2 regions of the Telmatobacter bradus genome follow, and region 1 is predicted to be linked to the other one. Evidence: riboswitches for the same ligand, from Rfam matches in the RefSeq annotation. Region 1 holds a riboswitch; the other holds the start of a gene.
What was found. A riboswitch is a leader RNA that binds a small molecule or an ion and turns the genes downstream of it on or off. The one in region 1 is predicted to bind cobalamin.
Positions count from the first base shown of each region.

Region 2: another riboswitch for cobalamin. It lies ahead of ACOBR2_RS04485 (ribonucleoside triphosphate reductase); the one in region 1 lies ahead of ACOBR2_RS13445 (ribonucleoside-diphosphate reductase subunit alpha).

Region 1 covers NZ_CP184532.1:3,257,377-3,264,811, forward strand. The annotation lists gene metH (methionine synthase) at 1-3,229, shown strand, start outside; cobalamin riboswitch at 3,447-3,755, shown strand; gene ACOBR2_RS13445 (ribonucleoside-diphosphate reductase subunit alpha) at 3,779-6,268, shown strand; gene ACOBR2_RS13450 (ribonucleotide-diphosphate reductase subunit beta) at 6,415-7,435, shown strand, end outside.
Region 2 covers NZ_CP184532.1:1,055,305-1,062,739, reverse strand. The annotation lists gene ACOBR2_RS04495 (hypothetical protein) at 1-303, shown strand, start outside; gene metE (5-methyltetrahydropteroyltriglutamate--homocysteine S-methyltransferase) at 385-2,679, opposite strand; cobalamin riboswitch at 2,901-3,096, opposite strand; cobalamin riboswitch at 3,355-3,567, shown strand; gene ACOBR2_RS04485 (ribonucleoside triphosphate reductase) at 3,670-5,688, shown strand; gene nrdD (anaerobic ribonucleoside-triphosphate reductase) at 5,826-6,002, shown strand; gene ACOBR2_RS04475 (anaerobic ribonucleoside-triphosphate reductase activating protein) at 5,983-6,681, shown strand; gene serA (phosphoglycerate dehydrogenase) at 7,032-7,435, opposite strand, start outside.

The sequences.
Region 1 (7,435 bases):
GATGGCGGGCGGCGTGGATCTGCTGCTGGTGGAAACCATCTTCGACTCGCTCAACGCCAAGGCCGCGCTGGTGGCCATTCGCGAGGTCTTCGACGCCGACGGCAAGGAGCTGCCGGTGATGATTTCAGCGGCCGTGGGACGTGGTGGCGAGACGATGATCTCGGCGCAGACGGTCGAGGCGCTGTGGAATGCAGTCGAGCACATTCATCCGCTCAGCATCGGCCTGAACTGTTCTCTGGGACCGGACCTGATGTATCCCTTCCTTGAAGAGCTCTCGCAGAAGTCGAACGCGGCCATCTCCGCCTACCCCAACGCGGGCCTGCCCAATCCGCTCTCGCCGACGGGCTTTGACTTTACGCCAGCCGACATGGCGCATCATCTGGCGCACTTTGCCAAGGGTGGACTGATCAACATTGCCGGCGGCTGCTGCGGTAATACGCCGGAGCACATTGCCGCCATTGCGCACGCACTCGAACACCAGCCCACACGCGGCCGTTCACAGGTGGCTATGCCCAGCACCGCCGATGAAGCACCGCGCCCACTACGGCTGAGCGGCTCGCAGCCCTTCACCCAGCAGATCGGCTCCTACCTGATGATTGGCGAGCGCACCAACGTCGCCGGTTCGCCCAAGTTTGCCCGACTCATCAAGGAAGGCAACTACGATGAAGCGGTAAGCGTGGCCCGTCAGCAGGTAGAGAACGGCGCCAATGTCATCGACATCTGCATGGACGAAGGCATGATTGACGGCGTGGCCGCCATGACGCGCTTCCTGCAGTTGCTGGCCAGCGAACCTGAAGTGGCCAAGGTGCCCTTCATGGTGGACTCCTCCAAGTGGGAGGTGATCGAGGCTGGTTTGAAGTGCCTGCAGGGCAAGGGCATCGTCAACTCGATCTCACTGAAGGAGGGCGAAGAGAAGTTCCGCGAACATGCACACACCGTACTCGCCTATGGCGCAGCGGTGGTCGTCATGGCCTTTGACGAGCAGGGTCAGGCCTCGGGCTATGAAGACCGCATCCGCATCTGCGAGCGCGCCTATCACATCCTCGTTGACGAAATCGGCTTTCCCCCTGAAGACATCATCTTCGACCCCAACGTGCTTACTGTTGCCACCGGCATGGAGGAGCACAACAACTACGCGGTCGACTTCATCCGCGCCACCCGCTGGATCAAGCAGAATCTGCCTCACGCCAAGGTGAGCGGCGGCGTCTCCAACATCTCCTTCAGCTTCCGCGGCAACAACAAGGTACGCGAGGCCATGCACTCGGCCTTCCTCTATCACACGATCGCCGCCGGCATGGACATGGGCATTGTGAACGCCGGCATGCTGGAGGTCTACGAAGAGGTTGACCCCGAGCTGCGCACGCTGGTGGAAGATGTGTTGCTGAATCGCCGCCCCGATGCCACCGAACGTCTGGTGGAGTTTGGCGAAACACTCAAGTCAGCCGGCACGGGCAGCACGGAAAAGGCCGAGAAAAAGACCGAGGAGTGGCGCAACGGCACCGTGGAAGCGCGCCTGAGCCATGCGCTGGTCAAGGGCATTGATGCCTACATTGACGAAGACACGGAAGAGGCTCTCAAGCAGCTGGGCCGCCCCATCGACGTGATTGAAGGCCCGCTGATGGCAGGCATGAGCGTGGTGGGCGACCTCTTCGGCGCGGGCAAAATGTTTTTGCCCCAGGTGGTCAAGTCAGCCCGCGTGATGAAGAAGGCCGTGGCCTTTCTGACGCCCACCATGGAAGCGGAAAAAGCCGCTGCCGCTGCCGCCGGTGAGGCGGTGCAGGCGCAAGGCAAGATTCTGCTGGCCACCGTCAAGGGCGACGTGCACGACATTGGCAAGAACATCGTAGGCGTGGTGCTCAGTTGCAACAACTACGAAGTGATCGACATGGGCGTGATGGTGCCGTGCGAAAAGATTCTGGAACGCGCCAAAGAGATCAAGGCCGACATCATCGGCCTGAGCGGCCTGATTACGCCCTCGCTCGACGAGATGGTGCATGTGGCCCGCGAGATGGAGCGGCAGGGCTTCAGGATTCCGCTGATACTGGGCGGCGCAACCACCAGCCGCGCGCATACAGCCATCAAGATTGCACCGCACTACAGCCAGCCCGTGGTGCACGTGCTGGACGCCAGCCGCGCCGTTCCGGTGGCCACCAGCCTGCTGAGCGAAGATGGCCGGGCGGCATACATCAAGAAGCATTTTGCCGAATACGAATCCATTCGGCAAAACTTCACCAACCCCAAGCAAAGCACGATTTCCTTTGCCGAAGCCTGCGCACGACGCACGCCCATCGACTGGCGCGCGGAAGAGCTGGCCACCCCCGCCTTCACCGGCGCACAGGTGCTCGACGGCTTTCCGCTCGATGAACTGCGCAAGTACATTGACTGGACGCCGCTCTTCCACACCTGGGGTCTGAAGGGGCTCTATCCCGCGATTCTTGAGAACGAAAAATATGGACCGCAGGCGCAGCAGATCTTTGCCGACGCACAGACGCTCCTGGATGAGATCATCGCCCAAAAACTGCTGACCGCACGCGGCGTCTATGGCTTCTTCGCGGCCAACGCCGTGGGCGAAGATGTGGAACTCTACGCCGACGCAACGCGCTCCACAGTAGTAGAAAAACTGCACTTTCTGCGTCAGCAGGCCAACCGCGAAGGCAGTCAGGCCTGCCGTTCGCTGGTGGACTTTATCGCGCCCCGCGAGACCGGACTCAGCGACAGCATCGGCATGTTTGCCGTTACCAGCGGTCATGGTTTGAAGGCAATCTGCGACCGCTATCGCGCTGAGAACGACGACTATCACGCCATCATGGCCGAAGCGCTGGCCGACCGTCTGGCCGAGGCCTTTGCCGAATGCCTGCATGCACGGGCGCGGCGCGACTGGGGCTATGGCAACGAGGAAAAACTCACCGACGCACAGTTGTTTGCCGGCGAGTATCGTGGCATTCGTCCTGCGCCGGGCTATCCGGCCTGCCCCGACCACACTGAGAAGGCGGCCATCTGGAAGCTGCTGGATGTGGAGAAGAATACCGGCATGCTGCTGACCGAGTCCTATGCGATGTGGCCGGGCTCCAGCGTGAGCGGCCTCTACTTTGCGCATCCGCAGACGCAATACTTCAATGTGGGCAAAATCGAGCGCGATCAGATCGAGGCCTACCATCAGCGCAAGAACTGGACGCTTGAAGAAACCGAGCGCTGGCTGGCGCCGAACCTGAACTACGAGCCCGCCTGAAGTAGTCTTTGACTCATTGAAACAAAAACCTTTATGGTTCTCTGGTCCGGATTCCGGGACCAGAGAACCATAAATTCAATAACACGTATTATTTTATCGTATCACCATGGCAGGAAATTCCGGGAAAATCGCAGCTTTTTGGACCATTTCTGTGCGATTTTCACATTTGCACAGCGCACGCTACATATACACATTGAAAACACCAATAGCACTAGATATAGTAGAGAAGCTCGGTGGTTCCCCAGGCTACGGCTGGGGCGAAGATGGGAATCCGGCGTGAATCCGGAACTGCCCCGCAGCGGTAAGCAGGTACGAGGGCCAGCAAAAACACTGGACCATGGGTCCGGGAAGTTTAGAGCGGTTCTCCAATAGGTGTAGCCCTTGTGAGACTGTGCAAGGTAGCTTTTTCTTGAGGAAAAAGCCCCTCAGCGGCAGAAGCTTCGGTGTACAGCAATTGGAGAACCGCTATGGCCTTCCGGTTTGAACCTGCAGAGTCCGAAGACCTGCCCCGAGAACAAATGCACAGCCTCCGAGGGGAGGCGAGATGCAATGGCTGCATATCCCCTTCAGGGGAAGCACATTGCCTCGTCTTTCCGGGAGGCCAAGGAGAGTTTTCTCATGGCCACCATTGAGTCGCCCACCGGCTACGCGCCTGTACTACCTGGCTTCCCCGACCGGGATGAAACACCCACGATGCACATACGCAAGCGAAATGGCGTACTGGAACCTGTCGATGTAAACAAGATCGTGCGCGCCGTGCAGCGCTCGGCCTACGGACTTCCGCATGTGGACGTGATCCGCGTGGCGTCGAAGACCATTGGCGGCCTGTACGACGGCGCAACCACGCGTGAACTGGACTCGATTTCGATCGACACGGCCGCGGCGCTGATCGCCGAAGAGCCGCAGTACTCGCGTCTAGCCGCACGTTTACTGCTGGCCACCATCGTCAAGGAAGTTTCCTCGTTCAACATCTACTCGTTCTCGCAGTCCATCGAGCACGGCTACAAACAGGGCCTGATCAGCGATGCGGCCGCGGAGTTCGTGCGGATTCACACCCGCAAGCTGAACGACGCGATTGCCGACGACAACTCCGACCGCTTCGAGTACTTTGGCCTGCGCACGGTCTACGACCGCTATCTGCTGCGTGATCCTGAGTCGCGCAAGGTAATTGAGTCGCCGCAACACTTCTTCCTGCGCGTGGCCTGCGGACTGGCGCACACGCCGCATGAGGCCATCGATTTTTATCGTCTGATCTCGTCGCTGGACTACATGCCGTCGTCGCCGACGCTGTTCAACTCCGGCACCCGCCATGCGCAGATGTCCTCCTGCTACCTGCATGACTCGCCGGAAGATTCGCTCGAAAGCATCTACGACACATACAAAGATGTGGCCATGATGTCGAAGTTTTCCGGCGGCATTGGACTGGCCTTTCATCGCGTGCGTTCGCAGGGTTCGCTGATTCGTGGCACCAATGGCCTGTCGAATGGCATTGTGCCGTGGCTGCGCACGCTCGATAGCTCGGTGGCCGCAGTGAATCAGGGTGGCAAGCGCAAGGGTGCCTGCTGCGTCTATCTGGAGCCGTGGCATGCTGACGTCATGCAGTTTCTGGAACTGCGCGACAACACCGGCGATGTGGCCCGCCGCACCCACAATCTGAATCTGGCCAACTGGATTCCCGATCTGTTCATGCGCCGCGTGGAGGCCGATGGCATCTGGTCGCTCTTCGATCCGAAGGATGTGCCCGAGCTGCCTGACCTCTATGGCAAGCCCTTCGATGCCGCCTATGAAAAAGCCGAAGCCGAGGGACTCTTCAAGGAGCAGGTGAAGGCGCGTGACCTGTATGCGCGCATGATGCGTACGCTCGCCGAAACCGGCAACGGCTGGATGACCTTCAAGGATGCAACCAACCTGAAGTGCAACCAGACGGGCAAACCGGGCAACGTAGTGCATCTGTCGAACCTGTGCACCGAGATCACCGAGGTCAGCTCGCAGGATCAGACGGCGGTCTGCAATCTGGGCTCAATCAATCTGGCACGCCACGTGGAACGCGCGGCAGACGGCACGCTGCGCTTCAACTTTGAGAAGTTGGCGGCCACGGTGGCCACGGCGATTCCCATGCTCGACCGGGTGATTGACATCAACTTCTATCCGATTGAAGCCGCAGCCCGCTCCAATGCCAGCTGGCGTCCGGTGGGACTGGGCGTGATGGGCCTGCAGGACGTCTTCTTCCAGCTCCACATTCCCTTTGACACAGAGGAAGCGCTGAATCTTTCGACGCGCATTCAGGAAGAGATCTACTACTCCGCGCTCAACGCCAGTTGCACACTGGCCGAAGAGTTTGGCGCACACGAAAACTTTGCTGAAACCCGTCTGGCGGACGGTCATTTCCAGTTTGATTTGTGGAATGTGAAGCCTGCCAATACTGCGCGTTGGGAAGAACTGCGCCAGCGCATTGCCAAGAGCGGCGTACGCAACTCGCTGCTGATCGCCATTGCACCCACGGCTACGATTGCCTCGATTGTGGGCTGCTATGAGTGCATTGAGCCGCAGATTTCCAACCTCTTCAAACGCGAAACGCTCTCGGGCGAGTTCTTGCAGGTGAACCGCTATCTGGTGGAAGAGCTGAAGCGGCTGAACCTGTGGAACGACGCGATGCGCAACAAGTTGAAGGCTGCTGAAGGTTCCGTGCAAGGCGTGGAAGAGCTGCCCGAAGAGCTGCGCGTGCTTTACCGCACGGTGTGGGAGACGCCGATGCGTGCGCTGGTGGATATGGCCGCGGCCCGCAACGCCTACATCGATCAGTCGCAGTCGCTCAACCTCTTCAGCGAGTCGCCCAACATCGGCAAGCTCTCATCAATGTACATGTATGCGTGGAAGAAGGGGCTGAAGACGACCTACTATCTGCGTTCGCGCCCCGCTACGCGCATTGCCAAAACGACGATTGCCAGCACGGGCCGTGCGAATCAGACACCGGTGAGCGCGACGGCCGCCATTGCCTGCTCGCTTGAAAATCCGGAATCCTGCGAGTCGTGCCAGTAAGACATTTTCCCGCTTGATCCGGCCCAAAAGATTTGCGTCGTGCTTCCCCACCCTAGCCACAAAGACGTGGCGAGGGTGGGGCACCCGATCAGCATTGGTATGGATTTGCCAGATCAACCACGCTTGAAATAGAGAAAGAAAAAATCATGAATGAAAAATCGCTGCTGAATTCCTCCTCGGTTGAAGTGCCTGACCGCATCCTTGATCCCGGCCTCTGCCTGACGCTGCGCCCCATGCGCTATCCGGTCTTCTATGACATGTACCGTGACGGCATCAAGAACACCTGGACTGTAGACGAGATTGATTTCCAGACCGATCTTGTCGACCTGAAGCAGACGCTGAGTCCGGCCGAGGTGCATCTGATCCAGCGTCTGGTGGCGTTTTTCGCTACCGGCGACAGCATCGTGTCCAACAACCTGGTACTGAATCTGTACAAGCACATCAACTCGCCCGAGGCGCGGCTTTACCTTTCGCGCCAGCTCTTCGAAGAGTCCGTACATGTGCAGTTCTATCTGACGCTGCTCGACAACTACATTCCCGCCCCCGACGAGCGCGCCGACGCCTTCGCCGCGGTGGAGAACATTCCGTCGATTGCCAAGAAGGCTGATTTTTGCATGAAGTGGATCGACACGATCCACCAGATGGATCGCATTGAAACGCGCGAGCACCGTCGTCAGTTCCTGCTGAACCTGATCTGCTTTGCCACCTGCATCGAGGGACTGTTCTTCTTTGGCGCGTTTGCTTATGTGTACTTCTTCCGCTCCAAGGGACTGCTGCACGGACTGGCCGCGGGCACCAACTGGGTCTTTCGCGACGAGAGCTGCCACATCGATTTTGCCTATGAAGTCGTACGCATTGTGCGGGAGCAGGAACCGGATCTGTGGGATGCGGATCTGGAGCGGCAGATTGTGGAGATGCTCACCGAAGCCATCGACGCCGAGGCCCAGTTCAGCGAAGATCTGCTGTCGGGCGGCGTGGCTGGTTTGTCGGCCAAGGAGATGCGTCAGTATCTTGGCTTTGTGGCCGACGCACGGCTGGAGCGGCTGGGCATTGCGCCTGCCTTCCACTGCTCGAACCCCTTCCCGTTCATGGAATTGCAGGACGTGCAGGAGCTGACCAACTTCTTCGAGCGCCGCGTCTCGGCCTATCAGGTTTCGGTGCCCGGCG
Region 2 (7,435 bases), 2.2 Mb from region 1:
CCGAATGTAGCGCTATGGGCAAAATTGCCAGACTATGAAGACTGGCGCTTGATTCTGGCCTCCGAGCATCTCGACCAATCCTCTCAATTTACTGGTTACACACAGATTCACGAGGCACTGGATAAAGCAGAAATTCCCATTCACAGACAACCCCCGATCTTCATGCGCCCCATGAAGAGTCTCATGATTGAGGAATTGCGCCGTTTTTTAGGTTCCGCAAAAGATGTATATGGCATGCGCCTGGGTGGCCAGACCTTTGGCGACAGATATATTGAGGAAGCCTTCGTCTATCGCATCCGCTGATACAGACGAAGATCAGCGCTTCTCCAACAGAAACAGCCACCGCAAGCTCGCGGTGGCTGTTCTGTTTTGTAGCGGGTGCGTTTACCGCGGCATGCAGGCCAGTGCGTCGCGCACACCCTCTGCCGTCTGCACCATGGCTTCCAGCGCGGAGCGTACCTCCGGCCAGCCACGCGTCTTCAGGCCGCAGTCGGGATTGACCCATAGCTGCTCTGGATTGAGTACCTCCAGCGCCCGACGCAACAGCGTGGCAATCTCCTCCCGGCTGGGAATACGCGGCGAGTGAATATCGTAGACGCCGGGGCCGATCTCGTTGGGATAGCGCACCCGCGTGAATGCATCCAGCAGCTCCATGCGCGAACGAGAGCACTCAATCGAGATCACGTCGGCATCCATGCGCACAATGGCCTCAATGATGTCATTGAACTCCGAATAGCACATGTGGGTATGGATCTGCGTGGCGTCAGCGACTCCGGCAGAGGCCAGCCGGAAGGCATCGACGCTCCAGAGCAGATACTCCGCCCAGTCGGCGCGGCGCAGCGGCAGACCTTCGCGAATGGCCGGCTCATCGATCTGAATGGCGCGAATGCCAGCTGTTTCCAGATCGGCAACTTCATCGCGAATCGCCAGAGCGATCTGCTGGCAGGTGACGGAGCGCGGCTGATCGTCGCGCACAAACGACCACTGCAGAATCGTGACCGGCCCAGTGAGCATGCCCTTGACGGGCTTTGCGGTGAGCGACTGCGCGTACTTTGCCCAACGCACCGTCATTGCCCGCGGACGCGAGACATCGCCAAAGATGATCGGCGGCTTGACGCAGCGCGAACCGTAGCTCTGTACCCATCCATTCTGGCTGAAGACGAAGCCATCAAGCTGCTCGCCGAAGTACTCAACCATGTCGTTGCGCTCGAACTCGCCATGCACCAGCATGTCCAGCCCAACCTCTTCCTGAAAACCGATGCAGCGCTCCGTCTCGGCCTGCAGAAAGGCATCGTAGCTCTGGATGTCGATCTTGCCCTTGCGGAACTCGGCGCGCATTTTGCGCACTTCCGCCGTCTGCGGAAACGAGCCAATCGTAGTGGTGGGCAGCAAAGGCAAACGCAGCGTCTTCTGCTGCACTTCACGCCGCCGCGCATGGCTACTGGTGCGCTCCAGCTGCACCGGCGTAACCGCGGCAAGGCGCTCGGCCACCTGGGGTTGATGAATGCGCGTGGACTGACGGCGCGCTTCCATCAGACGCGCATTCTCGGTCAGTTCAGTCTCAACCTCTATGCCCCCCTCCAGCGCGCGACTCAGCAGGGCTACTTCCTCCAGCTTCTGGCGGGCAAAGGCCATCCAGCCACGCACCTCGGCATCCAGCGCCGTCTCGGTGGCCAAATCGACGGGCGTATGCAGCAGCGAGCAGGAAGGCGCAATCTGCACACGCTCCTTGCCGAGCACCAATGTGGCCTTGGCCGCAATGCGCAACGCCTGGCAAACATCAGTGCGCCACACGTTGCGTCCGTCCACCAGACCAAGCGAGAGCACCAGCGCCTCAGGAGCCTTGGCCAGCACCGCATCCAGTTGCTCCGGCGCGCGCACCAAGTCCACATGCAGGCCAGCGGTACCCAGCGATAGCGCCAGATCAAGATTCTCTTGTAGCGCTCCAAAGTAGGTGGTCAGCATAAACTTCGGCAACGCAAAAGCACAGTTCAGCTCCGCGTAAGCTTCGCGATACATGCTCTGTGCCGCCTCGTCCAGATCCAGACAGAGGCAGGGCTCGTCGATCTGCACCCAACCTGCGCCTGCCGCCGCCAGCCGTCCCAGCAGATCACGATAGATGGGCAGAATCTGCTTAAGCACAAAGGCGCGGGTGACGCTGGAGTTGGTCGGCTTGCCCAGCAGTACAAACGAAACCGGCCCCAGCAGAACCGGACGCGTCTCAATGCCCTGCTCGCGCGCTTCCACGTACTCGTCCACCACCTTGCTGGAACGCAGAGAATAATGATGACCGGGCTCGAACTCCGGCACCACATAGTGGTAGTTCGTATCGAACCATTTGGTCATCTCCAGAGCAGGAGCGTCCTGTGCACCACGCGCCATGGCAAAGTAGGTGGCCAAGCTCACCTGCTCGTCGGGGCTAGAAAAACGCCGCGGAACCGCGCCCACCGTCGCCACCATGTCGAGCACCTGATCGTACAGGGAAAAGTCGTTGCTCGGCGGCACGGCAATGCCCGCTTCCACCTGCATACGCCAGTGCCGGTTGCGCAGTTGACGCGCCACCTGCAGTAGTTCTGCTTCGCTGCTTTTTCCGCCCCAGAAGCTCTCCAGCGCAAACTTCAACTCACGCTGACTGCCCATGCGGGGGAAACCGAGATTGCTCGCAATCGCCAAACTCATCCTTATCTCCTCTAAACAATGGGCACACACACCGAAGCGCTGGCTGCAGAGACGCATCCCTGCCGCCATGGCCAACGTGTTGAAAGCTCCCGCACGGGCCGGAAAAGATACAACTCTCCCTCAGGCTTCTACGGTCTTCCAAAAACGTGAAGTCACAAATGTAGCGGTTGAAAAACCGCAACACCCGGCCCTCCCCTCGGAGGCGTGTGCATGTTCTGTCCGTTCTGGACAGGCTCTACGGCAGGTCTTCGGACTCGCAGGCTACCTAGTGGCTCCAGCTTCCCAGTCCATGGCTGGACCAGTGCTTCTTTCGGAGCGTTCGTTCCTGCTTACCGCTGCGGGGCAGTTCCGGATTTTCACCGGATTCCCTTTTAAGCCCGGTCGCAGAAACCGGGCACCATAAAGTAGCCTCACTATAGAGCAGAGGCTTGGCCAAGGTCAACGCAAAGCCGACGCCAGCACCGGGGAAATTCGACACAATCCCTCCACAAGGACGCTGCCTGGTGGTGATTTTCCCTCCTCCCACAGCGTTTCACCCCGTGGGACTGACGCTCCTGTGGAGGTCTTTCTTTTACACAGCGATGAACCCCGGCAAAGTCCCGTTTCTGCACTGCATGCGATTCTTTTCCACCACTTCCACGCCCATAAATGCTTGACGCACTTCCGTAATAGAGCTACATTGGGCAGTGTTACGTCTCCCAAGCAACACAAGATGTTGGGCCAAGAGGGAAGTTGGTGCGTTCTGACCGAACCACTCCAACGCTGTGCCCGCAACTGAAAGCGAAGAGCCGCTCTCCGCTCATACCACTGCCCCTCAGTGGAGTGGGAAGGCTGGATTGCCGCTGCGACTCGCATGCCGGGAGGCTTGCCGTATTCAGATTTACGTCCTCGGACGGGGTGTACCAGAGGGTTGCTTGCCTGGGCTGCGTTTTACGCGCCCGTTTTTTGCAGTACCCTCCTCCACATCGCCGTCTGCGGGAAAGGAACCCAATGTCCGCCCTCACTACACTTCCTCCGCGCTCCGTCGTCAAGCGCTCTGGCGCAACCGCCGACTTTGACGCTGCCAAGATCCATTCCGCCATTGAGCGGGCCGGCAAGGCTAGCGGCGCATTTGACCCGGCCGAGGCCGAACTGCTATCCATTCAGGCCATCAAGGTCATCTCCCACCGCTTCCACGATCGCGCTCCGCACATTGAGCAGATTCAGGACGTGGTTGAGCAGGTACTGATCTCGGCCAATCACTTTGCCACCGCCCGCGCCTATATTGTCTACCGCGAGCAGCGTTCGCGCCTGCGCAACGACCAGCGCACCATGGTGGACGTGGCCTCGTCGATCAACGAGTACCTGGACCGCGCCGACTGGCGTGTGAACGCCAACGCCAACCAGGGCTACTCACTGGGCGGTCTGATTCTGAACGTCAGCGGCAAGGTGGTAGCCAACTACTGGCTCTCCCACGTCTATCCGCATGAAATTGGCCGCGCTCACCGCGAAGGCGACGTGCACATCCACGACCTGGACATGCTGGCCGGCTACTGTGCCGGATGGTCGCTGCGCACCCTGCTGCTGGAGGGCCTGAACGGCGTTCCCGGCAAGGTGGAAGCGGGTCCGCCCAAGCACCTGTCCAGCGCCGTTGGTCAGATCGTCAACTTTCTGGGCACACTGCAGAACGAGTGGGCCGGTGCGCAGGCGTTTTCCAGCTTTGACACCTACATGGCGCCGTTCATCCGCAAGGACAACCTGCCCTACAGCGAAGTGCGCCAGTGCATTCAGGAACTGGTGTACAACCTGAACGTGCCCTCGCGCTGGGGCACGCAGACGCCCTTCACCAATTTGACCTTTGACTGGACCTGCCCGGAAGACTTGTGCGCGCAGCAGCCCGTCATTGGCGGCAAGACCATGCCCTTCACCTACGGCGATCTGCAGGTGGAAATGGACATGATCAACCGCGCCTACATTGACGTGATGACCTCGGGCGATGCGATGGGCCGCGTCTTCACCTTCCCCATCCCCACCTACAACATCACGCCCGACTTCCCGTGGGAGAGCGAAAACGCCACACTGCTCTTTGAGATGACGGCCAAGTACGGCCTGCCCTACTTCCAGAACTTCCTGAACTCCGAGTTGAAACCCAACATGGTTCGTTCCATGTGCTGCCGTCTGCAGCTTGATTTGACCGAGCTGCTCAAGCGCGGCAACGGCCTCTTCGGCTCCGCTGAGCAGACCGGTTCAGTGGGCGTGGTCACCATCAACTGTGCGCGTCTCGGCTATCTGCATCGCGGCGACGAAGCTGCGCTGCTGGCCCGCCTGGACGAGCTGCTGGAAATCTCCCGTACCAGCCTGGAGATCAAGCGCAAGGTGATTCAGCGCCACATGGACAACGGCCTGTTCCCCTACACCAAGCGCTATCTGGGCTCGCTGCGCAACTTCTTCTCCACCGTCGGCGTAAACGGCATCAACGAAATGGTGCGCAACTTCAGCAACGACGCTGACGACATCACCACCGAAGCCGGACGTGCCCTCGCCGTGCGCTTCCTTGACCATGTGCGTGCGCGCATCATCAAGTTCCAGGAAGAGACCGGCCACATGTACAACCTGGAAGCCACGCCCGCCGAAGGCACCACCTACCGCTTCGCCCGCGAAGACAAAAAGCGCTTCCCGGATATTCTGCAGGCAGGCAGCAAGGAAGAGCCTTACTACACCAACAGCAGTCAGTTGCCGGTGGGTTACACCGACGACGCCTTCGAGGCGCTGGCCATGCAGGAAGAGCTGCAGACCAAGTACACCGGCGGCACAGTGCTGCATTTGTACATGGGTGAGCGCGTGAGCACGGCCGAAGCCTGCAAGAAGCTGGTGCGCCGTTCGCTCGAAAGCTTCCGCCTGCCCTACATCACTATTACGCCAACCTTCTCCATCTGCCCCAAGCATGGTTATCTGGCAGGCGAGCACCAGTTCTGCCCCAAGTGCGACGCTGACCTGGTCGCCCGCAAGCAGGCTGAAGCACAGGCGTAGGACGGAAAGTTTTTTGCCGTAGATTGGGTGCCCCAGCTCCTGCTTTTGGGAGCTGGGAAAACACAAATACTGCCGGACTGTGCCATGCTGCAAGGCTCCAGTCCGCACCACAAGAAATTCCCCAACGGAGGAAAGATATGTCGACCATGACCATCGAAGAACCGACGACGATTCAGCTCAAGGACGAAGAGCGCCAGGCCTGCGAAGTCTGGACCCGCGTGATGGGCTACTTCCGCCCCGTGGCCAGCTTCAACCGCGGCAAGCAGGGCGAATACCACGAGCGGACGTGCTTTGTTGAAACCAAGTGCTGCTGAACTGCGCATAGCTGGACTCACGCGGCTGTCGACGGTCGACTGGCCGGGTGAGTTGGCTGCCACCATCTTCTGTCAGGGCTGTGCATGGGATTGCGTCTATTGCCACAATCCCAACCTGCAGCCCGCGACGGCCCCCGGCCTGATCGAATGGCAGAGCATCGCGGAGTTCCTCTCCACGCGCTGCGGCCTGCTCGATGCCGTCGTCTTTACCGGCGGCGAAGCCACCCTGCAACCTGCTCTGGCGGCAGCCATGGAAGAAGTCTGCGCCATGGGCTTCAAGGTAGGCCTGCACACCGCTGGCATGCACCCGGAACGCTTTCGCGAAGTGCTGCCGTTGGTGGACTGGGTCGGCTTCGACGTGAAGGCTCCCTTCGATCAATACGAACGCACCACCGGCGTAGCGGAGAGCGGCCAACGCGCCCGCGCCAGCCTGCTCCATCTGCTGGCCAGCAACACCGCCCACGAAGTGCGCACCACGCTACACACCGGCCTGCTCCCGCTCGAAGAAATGCTCTCGCTTAAAAAGGAATTGCTCTCGCTGGGCGTACGCAACTACGCTGTGCAGGGCTTCCGCAGCGAAGGCACACGCAACGACCGGCTTTCCGTGCTGAACAACGCGCCAGCCTATACGCTGCCCGCAGACTTCGGCACCGGCTTCAAGCACTTCGTTCTGCGATGAAAAACAGCTGTCAGCTTTGACTCTGCTCTCGAGCCTTGCCCTTAAGCCGTATCGATAATTCGTTTTTCACCCCAGAGGGGTGAAGCGAAAATAGCCCCGGGTGGATCCTGAATCTGAGCGTATGCGAAGAGAAAGGAGGAACCCGGGGTTTGCTGTCTCAGAGAGACGGCAAACCCCGGCGGGGCGCTGTGAAATCCTGCGAGAAACAGAAAGAACCACCGCTGGTTGGCGGTGGTTCTTTCCCTGTCGAGTTCGGCAGAACCCCACAAGTTTTTTGTTCGCTCCTGCAAACACGCTGCAAGCTACACAAACAAGCTGAAAGCTGGTTAAACGGCTGAAAGCTGGTCTTCCTACTCCGCCAGCCGAACCAGCCGCGCCTCGTAGAGCGCATCGATCTGCGTCAGAGCGTCGAGCGCAACGTCGCTGACCGGCGCATCCACCTGCACCACGGCCAGCGCCTTCACCGGCTTCACGCCCGTGCGTTCGCGGCCCAGGGCAAAGCTGGCAATGTTCACGCCGTGCTCACCCAGTGTGGTTCCAATCTTGCCAATCACACCGGGCACATCCTGATTGCGGCAGACCAGCAGATTGCCTTCGAGGGGAATCTCAATGTCAATGCCATCGAGTTCCAGCAAACGCGGCTGGCGCTGATGAATTACCGTGCCGGTAGCATGGCTGCGGCCCGCAGGCGTATGCAGCACAACGCCAAGTGTAGTGGCCGCGCCGCGATGGCTGTCTTCCTTCTCCTCGTGCA